DNA from 2 places in the Frateuria sp. GZRe12 genome. Region 1 is predicted to be linked to the other one. Evidence: predicted binding sites of a transcription regulator. Region 1 holds the regulator's gene; the other holds the start of a gene.
What was found. Region 1 encodes FliA, which starts transcription of late flagellar genes. Its sites were predicted from a motif close to TAAAGTTTNNCNNNCNNNGGCCGATAA; they were not measured.
Positions count from the first base shown of each region.

Region 2: ACFWZ4_RS04995 (HD-GYP domain-containing protein) is a predicted target of FliA. The motif match lies at 2,021-2,047, and genes of this name have one in related genera.

Region 1 is NZ_JBHZGI010000007.1:126,631-131,916, forward strand. Features, by position in the region: gene flhF (flagellar biosynthesis protein FlhF) at 1-839, shown strand, start outside; gene ACFWZ4_RS14925 (MinD/ParA family protein) at 836-1,780, shown strand; gene ACFWZ4_RS14930 (RNA polymerase sigma factor FliA) at 1,782-2,588, shown strand; gene ACFWZ4_RS14935 (chemotaxis response regulator CheY) at 2,638-3,045, shown strand; gene ACFWZ4_RS14940 (protein phosphatase CheZ) at 3,042-3,683, shown strand; gene ACFWZ4_RS14945 (chemotaxis protein CheA) at 3,700-5,286, shown strand, end outside.
Region 2 is NZ_JBHZGI010000001.1:1,091,992-1,097,277, forward strand. Features, by position in the region: gene dapE (succinyl-diaminopimelate desuccinylase) at 1-706, opposite strand, end outside; gene ACFWZ4_RS04985 (Spx/MgsR family RNA polymerase-binding regulatory protein) at 771-1,124, opposite strand; gene dapD (2,3,4,5-tetrahydropyridine-2,6-dicarboxylate N-succinyltransferase) at 1,121-1,948, opposite strand; gene ACFWZ4_RS04995 (HD-GYP domain-containing protein) at 2,100-3,224, shown strand; gene glnD ([protein-PII] uridylyltransferase) at 3,310-5,286, opposite strand, start outside.

The sequences.
Region 1 (5,286 bases):
AACGCCGCCAGCCGATGCACACCCGCGTGCTGCGCGAACTGACCCGGCTCGGCATCGATGCCGACGTCGCCCGCGCGCTGGCCGATGAACTGCCGCCGCAGATGACGCCCGAACAGGCGCGCTACCTGCCGCTGGGCATGCTGAGCCGTGGCATCGCCGTCAGCGGCCGCGGCCGCTCGGACGAAGCCGGCGTCACCGCGCTGGTCGGCCCGACCGGCGTGGGCAAGACCACGACGCTGGCCAAGCTGGCCGCGCGCGCGGTGGTGCGCCACGGCGCCTCGCAGGTCGCGCTGGTGAGCACCGACCACTACCGCATCGGCGCCGCCGCGCAGCTGGAGCACTACGGTCGCCTGCTCGGCGTGCGGGTGTATCCGGCCTACGACGCGCAGAGCCTGCGCCAGGTACTGGAACTGCTGAAGGGCTGCCACACCGTGCTGGTCGACACCGCCGGCCTGGCCGGCAACGACCCGCGGCTGGCCGAACAACTGGAGGCACTGGGCGAGGCCGGCGAGCTGCGTGTCTGCCTGGTGCTGGCCGCCAATGCGCAGGCGCAGTCGCTCGAGGAAGCCGTGCGCGCCTACCTGCCGGCCAAGCCGCACGCGGCGATCCTGACCAAACTCGATGAGGCGCCCAGCCTCGGCGGCGCACTGTCGGTGCTGATCCGCCACCAGCTGGCGCTGGACTACACCACCGACGGCCAGCGCGTGCCCGAGGACATCGCTGCCGCCGATGCACGCCTCTTGGTGTGCCGCGCCGCGCAGGCGCTCAAGGGCAATGCGCCGGCCGCGGACGAGGCGGTGCTGGCCGAGCGTTTCGGGACGATGGTGGCCCAGGCATGAGCGGAATCCTTGCAATGAATCAGGCGTGGGGCTTGAAAGACATGTTCAACGCGATCACGGGCGAGCGCGACAGCGCGCCGCCCGCACCGCACCGGCCGCACCAGGCGGCCAACGCAGGCGCGCCGCGCCGCCGCTGCCGCGCGATCGCGGTGGCCGGCGGCAAGGGCGGGGTGGGCAAGACCACCGTGGCGGTCAACCTGGGCATGAGCCTGGCGATGGCCGGGCGCGAGGTCATGCTGCTGGACGCCGACATGGGCCTGGCCAACGTCGACGTGCTGCTCGGCCTGGCGCCCTCGCGCCACCTGGGCCACCTGCTGGACGGCACGGCCACGCTGGAAGAATTGGTACTGGACGCCCCGCACGGGCTGAAGGTTATCCCCGGCGGCTCCGGCGCGCGGCGCCTGGCGCAGCTGGGCAACGGCGAGCATGCCGCGGTGATCCGCGCGTTCGACGAGTTGCCGCGGCCGCCCGACTACCTGCTGGTCGACACCGCCGCGGGCCTGTCGGACAACGTGGCGATGTTCGCCGCGGCGGCCGACGACGTGGTGCTGGTGGTCTGCGACGAGCCGGCCTCGCTCACCGACGCCTACGCGTTGATCAAGGTCCTCTCCCGCGACTTCGGCGTGCGTCGCTTCCGCTTCGTCGCCAACCTGGTGCGCAACCTGGGCGAGGCCCGCGCGCTGCACCAGAAGCTGGCCAAGGTCAGCGACCGCTTCCTGGACGTGGTGCTGGACTTCATGGGTTTCGTGCCGCAGGACGAGCGGCTCAAGCAGGCCATCCGGCGCCAGAACGCGGTGGTGGACATGTGGCCGGCGGCGCGTTCGTCGCAGGCATTCAAGCAATTGGCAGGTGCGGTCGATAACTGGGAGGAACCCGCGCGCGCGGGCCTGGACCGCATCGCATTTTTCGGTGGCCAGGCCGTGACGGCGTCGGGGTGGTGACATGAGCGTGGCATCGGAATATCTCCAGCTGCAAAAACAGAGTGCAGATGAGTTGGTGCGCCAGCACGCGCCACTGGTGCGTCGTATTGCCTATCACCTGATGGGTCGTCTTCCCCCCAGCGTGGACGTGGGCGACCTGATCCAGTCCGGCATGATCGGCCTCCTCGAGGCCGCGCGGCACTACGCCACCGACCGCGCCGCCAGCTTCGAGACCTACGCCGGCATCCGCATCCGCGGGGCCATGCTGGACGAACTGCGCAAGACCGACTGGACCCCGCGCTCGGTGCATCGCAAGGTGCGCGAAGTCGCCGAGGTGGTGCGCCAGATCGAGATCGAGACCGGCGCCGACGCCGAAGATGCCGAAGTCATCAAGCGCCTCGGCGTGAGCGCGGAGGACTATCACCAGATCCTCGCAGACGCCGCCAGCGCGCGCCTGCTCAGCCTCACCGCGCCGGACGACGGCGACGGCGCGCCGGCTTTCGACGTGGTCGACCAGGGGGCCTTGGGGCCGGCCGAGAGCATCGAGCAGGAGGGCCTGCGCCAGGCTTTGATCGACGGCATCTCCGGCCTGCCCGAGCGCGAGCAGCTGGTCATGTCGCTGTACTACGAGCAGGAATTGAACCTCAAGGAAATCGGCGCCGTGCTCGGCGTGACCGAGTCGCGCGTGTGCCAGATCCATGGCCAGGCGATCGTGCGGCTGCGTGCGCGCATGGGCGACTGGCGCGACGGCGTGCAGGGGGAGCCGGAAACCGGCACCCGCAAGGGCAAGGGCCGCCGCGCTTCCTCCGACCGTTCCGTCTCCCGCTGACCCCTTCGACTTCCGACCCTTCGATCCCCATTCCCTACCAGAGGAACCAATGGACAAGAACATGAAAATCCTCGTGGTGGACGATTTCTCCACCATGCGGCGCATCGTCAGGAACCTGCTGGTGGAGCTGGGCTTCACCAACACGCTGATCCAGGAAGCCGACGACGGCAACAACGCGCTGACCATGCTCAAGAGCCAGCCGTTCGACATGGTCGTGACCGACTGGAACATGCCCAACATGACCGGCATCGACCTGCTGCGCGCGATCCGCGCCGAGCCCTCGCTCAAGGGCCTGCCGGTGCTGATGGTCACGGCGGAGAACAACCGCGACCAGATCATCGCCGCGGCCCAGGCGGGCGTGAACGGCTACATCGTCAAGCCGTTCAACGCGGTCACGCTGAAGGAGAAGCTCACCAAGATCTTCGAGCGCCTCGCCGCCGCGGGGGCCAGCGCATGAGCGCCGTGCTTTCCACCTTCGACGAAACCGCGCTGCCGCAGGAGCTGCAGAACCTGCTCAACAGCGAAGACGGCGCCGCGTTCGAGCACGCGCTCGATGCACTGGTGCGCCAGCGCGAGCAGCACCTGTTCCGCGCGCTGGGCCTGCTCGCGCGCGACCTGCATGGCGCGGTCAGCCGGCTCGGCAACGACCTGGCGCACGAAGGCGTGCCGGGCAGGGTCGCCGACGTGCGCAAACATCTGAACGACGTGCTGGAGATGAGCGCCCAGGCGGCCCATCGCAGCATCGATTTCGCCGAACGCATGAGCCCCGAGGCCGACGCGCTGGCGCAGAGCGCCGAACAGGTGCTCGCCTCGGCCGCCCCGTACGATCCGGTCGCGGACCTGGCGCGCCAGGCCGGCAACTTCGCCGGCGCCTGCCGCGAAGGCCTCAACGACATGGTGATGGCGCAGTCCTGGCAGGACCTCTCCGGCCAGCGCATCAAGAAGGTGGTCAATTTCATCGAGTCGGTGGAGTCGTCGCTGCTGGAGCTGGTCCGCCTGACCGGCGCGCTGTCCGGGCGCGAGCCGCCGCCGGTGGTGGAGAAGATCTCCGGCCAGGACGAGGCGGACCGGCTGCTCAGCGAATTCGGCTTCTGAGCGCGGCGGGATGAGCATGGATCCCTCGCTCGACGCCGAACTGCGCGACGATTTCCTGGTCGAGGCCGGGGAACTGGTCGAGCGCCTGTCGGAACAGCTGGTCGAGCTGGAGGCCAGCCCGCGCGACGCCGACCTGCTCAACGCGGTGTTCCGCGCGTTCCACACGGTCAAGGGTGGCGCGGGTTTCCTCGCCATCGAGCCGATGGTGCAGCTGTGCCATCACGCCGAGGACCTGCTCAACGTCGCCCGCAACGGCGCGCTGGTGCTCGATTCGGCCAGGATGGATGCGCTGCTGGAAGCGCTGGACCTGCTCAACGCGATGATGGATGCGCTGCGTGGCGGCGCCGCGATGGCCATGCCGCCGCCGGCGCTGCTCAAGCGGCTGACGCCGGGCGCCGTGGCGCCCGCACCTGCACCCGCCCCGGTGGCGGCGCCGGCCCCCGCGCCGGCCGACGGCAGCATCGACGACAGCGAATTCGAAGCGCTCCTGGACAGCCTGTACGGCACGGCGGCACCAGGCACGGTCGCGCCGGCGCCTCCGGCGCCTGCGACCATCAACGACGACGAGTTCGAGGCGCTGCTGGACAACCTGCACGGCACGGGAGCGCCCGGCGCCACCGCCGCGCCGGCACCGAGCACGACCATCGGGGACGACGAGTTCGAGGCACTGCTCGACAACCTGCACGGCAAGGGCGGCACGCCCGGCGCCGCGCAGACGCCGGCTTCGGTACCGGCCCCGGCGCCCGCTCCGGCACCGGCACCGGCCCGTGCCGCCGCGCCCGCCGAGACCAGCGTGCGTGTCGACACGGGCCGGCTCGACGCGCTGGTCAATCGTGCCGGCGAACTGGTGCTGGTCCGCAATCGCCTGCAGAGCCTGGCCCAGAAGAGCGGCGACGAAATGCTGGCGCAGGCCGCGGCTGAACTGGACCGGGTCGCCGACGAGATGCAGGGCGCGGTGCTGTCCATGCGCATGCAGCCGGTCGGCCGCCTGTTCCAGCGCTTTCCGCGCATCGTGCGCGACCTCGCCCGCCAATTGGGCAAGGAAGTGGACCTGGTCACCGAAGGCGAGGGCACCGATCTGGATCGCAGCCTGGTCGAGGCGCTCGCCGATCCTCTGATCCACCTGTTGCGCAACGCACTGGACCACGGGCTGGAGATGCCCGAGGAGCGCGTCAAGGTCGGCAAGTCGCGTCGCGGCAAGGTGCGCCTGTCCGCCAGCCAGCGCGGCGAGCGCATCGTCATCGCGGTGAGCGACGACGGCCACGGCATGAACCCCGAAGTGCTCAAGCGCAAGGCGGTCGAGAAGGGCGTGATCGACGAGGCCCAGGCCGCGCGCCTGAGCGAGAACGAGTGCTACGAGCTGATTTTCCGCCCGGGCTTTTCCACCGCCGCGCAGATTTCCGACATCTCCGGCCGCGGCGTCGGCATGGACGTGGTCAAGACGCGCGTGGCCGAACTAGGTGGCACCCTGCAGGTGCGCTCGAAGCTCGGCCAGGGCAGCGAATTGCAGCTGACCGTGCCGCTGACCCTGGCGATCCTGCGCGTGCTGATGGTGCGCGTGGGGCCGCGCCTGTTCGCGCTGCCGCTGTCCAACGTGGAGGAA
Region 2 (5,286 bases), on a different contig from region 1:
GGTTGGATACCTGGAACGAGGTTGGCGGAAAATCCGCGTTGCCCTTGTCCCAGCGCGTGGCCGCCAGCTCCGCCAGCACCGGGGCAAAGGCGTGGATCGGGTTCCTTGCCTTTTCCGGATAGGCCACGTGGCCCTGCACGCCATGCACGGTGAGCGTGCCGGAGAGCGAGCCGCGACGGCCGACCCGGATCAGGTCGCCCAGCCGGGCCTTGGAGGACGGCTCGCCGACCACGCACCAGTCCAGCCGCTCGCCGCGCGCGCGGAAGGTCTCGGTCACGCGGCGCACGCCGTCCAGATTCGTCGGGCCTTCCTCGTCGCTGGTCAGCAGCAACGCGACGCGACCGGCATGCCGGGGACGCGCCGCCACGAAACGTTCGAGCGCCAGCACCATCGCGGCGACCGAACCCTTCATGTCCGCCGCGCCACGGCCGTAAAGATGGCCATCGCGCACGACCGGTTCGAATGGCGGGCTCTGCCACGCGCCCGCTGGACCGGTAGGCACTACGTCGGTGTGGCCCAGGAATACCAGCGTGGGGCCCTCACCATGCGTCGCCCACAGGTTGTCGACCACGCCGTGGCGCAGGTGCTCGATGGCGAAGCCCGCCCGTGCGAGCCGCTCGGCGATCAGCGCCTGGCAGCCGGCATCCTCGGGCGTCACCGAGCGGCGGCCGATCAGTTCACGCGTAAGGTCCAGTACGTCGCTCAAGCCCACCTCTCTCGAAATCCCCCGTAGGGGAAGCCTCCAACGAGCGTGCGAAATGCGTGGAAATCTATTTGCCGAACAGTTTCTTGAAAGCGTTGTCGCTGAAACCCACGCTCACCGCGCCGTCGTCCTGCACCACCACCGGCCGGCGCACCAGCGCCGGGTACTCCTTCAGCAACAGCGTCCACTCCGGGTCACTGCCCGGATCCTTGCGCTGCGGCAACAGGTTGCGCCAGGTGGTGGAGGACTTGTTGACCAGCTTCTCCCAGCCACCCAGCTGCTGCGCCCAGGCCTTAAGCGTGGCCGCCGGCACCGGATCGGCGCGGTAGTCGACGAACGTATGCGGTACCTCGAAGCGCGCCAGCCAGTTGCGCGCCTTCCTGCACGTGTCGCAGTTGGCGAGTCCGTAGACCGTCGTCATTCGATACCCCTGAGCAATTCGTTGATGCCGGTCTTGGCGCGGGTCTTCTCGTCCACCTGCTTGACGATCACCGCGGCGTACAGGCTGTGGCTGCCGTCCTTGGCCGGCAGGCTGCCCGCGACCACCACGCTGCCTGCGGGGATGCGGCCGTAGCTGACCTCGCCCGTCGCGCGGTTGTAGATGCGCGTGGACTGGCCCAGGAACACGCCCATGCCGATCACGCTGCCCTTCTCCACGATCACGCCCTCGACCACTTCCGAGCGCGCGCCGATGAAGCAGTCGTCCTCGATGATGGTCGGGTTGGCCTGCAGCGGCTCCAGCACGCCGCCGATGCCGACGCCACCGGAAAGATGCACGCGCGCGCCGATCTGCGCGCATGATCCGACCGTCGCCCAGGTATCGACCATGGTGCCGGGGCCGACATAGGCGCCGATGTTGACGTAGCTCGGCATCAGCACCGCGTCCTTCGCGATGTGGGCACCGCGGCGCACCAGCGCGCCGGGCACGACCCGCGCGCCGAGCACTTCCAGCTCCGCGTCGTTGCCGTGGCCGAAGCGCAGGGGCACCTTGTCGAAAGCCAGCGCCGGGCCGCCGTCGACCACGCGGTTGCCGTTGATGCGGAAGTACAGCAGCACGGCCCTCTTCAGCCACGCATTGACCTTCCAGCCGCCCTGCCCGTCCGGTTCGGCCACGCGCTGCTCGCCCTGTTCGAGCAACTCCATCACCTGCGCAAGCGCCGGGCGCAGGTGCGTTTCGATCTCGCTCTGGCTGAGTTCGTTGCGCCGTTCGAAAGCGTCGTCGATCAGGGTGTCGATGGAGGGCATGGGTAGCTCGCGGAAAGAACGTCGGGAAGCAGCCAAGTATACGGAGGGGGACCGGTGCATACGCCCGGAAACTCAAGTTCGCACCCGAGCGGCCGATTCCCCCTTCGCTCCCCGCGGCTCATGCGACCGGTGGAGACGGAGAAGCAGAGCCATGCCACGGCGTCCGATCGACCCGGCCGAGATCACGGTCGGCCAACCTTTGCGATTCAACGCCTACGACGCCAGGGGCAAGCTGTTGATGCGCCTGGGCCAGGTGATCGGCACCGCGGCGCAACTGGAGAAACTGCTCGAGCACGGCGTGTTCTACGGCTCGGAAGAGGAGTGCCGCGGACCTTTCCTGCCCCCGGCGCCTTCGCCCCCTTCGCCGCTGGCGCTGGTGCTGGAGGCGCGCGAACGGCTGCAGGCGCTGCTTGCCGATCCGGCGCCGGCGGACTTTCCCGGCGCGCTGGCCGGGATTGCCGAGCAGGTCCGCGAGGCCTGCCGACGCAGTCCGGACGTCGCGCTGGCCAGCATCCTGCTGCGCCGCGAGGGGCCCTACGGCACGCGCCATGCGGTCAACGCCGCCATCGCATGCCAGATCACGGGAACCGCGATGGCGCTGGAACCGGCCGAGCTGGCGGCGATCGTGTCCGCCGCGCTGACCATGAACATCGGCATGTTCGAACTGCACGACCAGCTGGTCGCGCTGGAAGGCCCGCTGTCCGACGAACATCACCTGGCGGTACGGGCGCACTGCCGGCTGGGTGTGGTGCGGCTGCGCGATCACGGCATCGCCAGCGCCGCCTGGCTCAATGCCGTGCGCGATCATCACGAGCGCGCCGACGGCAGCGGTTATCCCGGCGGCAAGATCGGCGAGGAGATCGGGCGGCCGGCGCGCCTGCTGGCACTGGCCGATGTCTATTGTGCGCGGGTTTCCGGCCGCGACTACCGGCCGCCGCTGCAGCCGACGCTTGCGTTGCGCTGGCTGTTCCTCAACGAAGGGGCGGCGCTGGACGAGCGGCTGGCCCGCACGTTCATCAAGACGCTGGGCATCTATCCGCCCGGCACCGGAGTGCGGCTGCGCAACGGCTCGATCGCGGTGGTCACCCAGCGCGGCCCGGCCGGCCACCAGCCGGTGGTCGCCTCGCTCACCACCCACGACGGATTTCGCACCGGCGCGCCGATCCGCCGCCGCGGCGACGTGGAGGCGCACGCCGTCAGCGAGGTGGTCGACCTGGCCGCGCTGGACATCGAGGTAAACATGGAAGCGCTGTGGGGCGCCGACGCGGTGGCATGACCACCGACCTCCAGTAGAAGCGCACCTGTGCGCGGACCGGGATGCGCGGCGGTCGCGCGAAGGTGCGTTCTCCTACAGGGCTTCCTCAGCCGCTCTGCCCCAACCGCGCCAGCAGCGCTTGCCGCAACCGCTCCTGCTGGGCCTCGCCTAACGGCGCGTCGTGACGATCGGTGAGCTGGAAGAAATCCTCCACCCGCTCACCGAAGGTGGCGATGCGCGCGTCGTGCACTCGCACCTGCGCCTCGACCATCGCCTGCGCGACGGCGGCCAGCAGGCCGGGGCGATCGGTGCACACCAGTGCCAGCTGGGTGCGGCCGCCGGCCGCGTGGAAGCCGATCCGGGGCGTCATCTGGAAGTGCTTCAGTTGGCGCGACGCGCTGCGCCGCGCCGGATGCACAGGCACCGTCTGCGCCAGCGCGCGGGCCAGCCGCTGCTGCAGTTCCTCCGCCCGCGCCGGGGTCGCCGGTTGCTGCGTCTCGGTGTCCAGCAGCAGGAAGGTGTCCTGCGCCATGCCGTGCGGCGAAACCAGCACGCGCGCTTCCAGCACCGACAGGCGCAGGCGGTCCAGCATCGCGGTGACGGTAGCGAACAGGCCGTCGCGGTCGGGGGTGTAGACGAACAGTTCGGTGGTACCGCGCACCGACAGGGGATGTACCGCGATCAGCGGCAGTGCGCCATTGGCACGCAGGATCGCGGCGGTCTGCCAGGCGATCTGCTCGGGCCGGTGGCGCAGGAAGCTCGCTTGCGGGAACCCGGCCCAGACACGCTCGACCGTCGCCGGCTCGAAACCGTCGGCTTCCAGCAGCGGGAGCGCGTAGTCCTGGCACTCGCGCACGCGGGTGGCGGCATCGCGCGGCAGCTCCACGTCGCTGCGCAAGGCGTAGCGGGTGGCGCTGTAGAGATCGGCCAGCAGGCGGTCCTTCCAGCCGTTCCACAGCTTGGGGCTGGTGCCGATGATGTCGGCGATGGTGAGCAGGTAAAGCTGGCCCAGTTGCTCGCGGTTCTCCACCACCTGCGCGAAGCGTGCGACCACGTCCGGGTCGGTGATGTCCTGGCGTTGCGCGGTGACGCTCATCAGCAGGTGGTGGCGCACCAGCCAGGCGACCCGCTCGACGTCGTTGGGCGGCAGACCGAGCTTCGCGCAGAACGTGCGCGCCTCTTCTTCACCGAGCACCGAATGGTCGCCGCCGCGGCCTTTGGCAATGTCGTGGAACAGCGCGGCCAACAGCAGCACTTCGGGCGTGGGCAGCGTCGGCCAGATCTCGCGGGCGAGCGGGAATTCGGCCTGCGCCGCCGGGTCTGCGAAACGCGCCACGTTGTGCAGCACGCGCAGGGTGTGCTCGTCGACCGTGTAGACGTGGAACAGGTCGTATTGCATTCGCCCGAACACGCGGCCGAACGCGGGCAGGATCGCCGCCAGCAGGCCGTGCCGGTTCATCCGCCACAATGCATCGACCGAACGCGCGCCCTGGCGCAGCAGGCGCAGGAACGAGGCAAGCACCTCGCGGTCGTCGGCCAGTGCCCCGTCGAGCTGCGCGGTGGCCTGGTGGATCCGGCGCATGGTGTCGGCGGTGAACCCGAGGATGCCCGGCTCGTCCAGGCGCGCGATGAAGGCCTCCACCAGTGCGGCGGGACGGCGCATGAACACGTCCGGGTCGCGCGCGGCCAGCCGCGTGCCGTACCGCAGGAAGTCCTCGCCCACCGGCATGGCCGCCTGTGCCGGCTCGAGCATCTCCTCGAAGCGCTCGACGATCTGCACACCCAGCCGCTCGATCTGGCTGGCCGCGCGGTAGTAGCCCTGCATGAACTGCTCGACGCCCAGGTTGGTGGCGTGCTCGTCGACGAATCCCAGCGCCGCCGCAAGCGCGCGCTGGTAGTCGAACAGCAGCCGCTCCTCGGCGCGGCCAGCCTCCAGGTGGAGCGCGTAGCGGTAGCGGCGAAGCGTTGCCTCGGACTGTTCGAGCGTGGCGCATTCGGCCGGGTCTAGCAGGCCCTCGCCGACCATCGCCTCGAAGCCGTCCGCATGCGCCAGCCGGCGACCGAGCCAGCGCAGCGCGTCGAG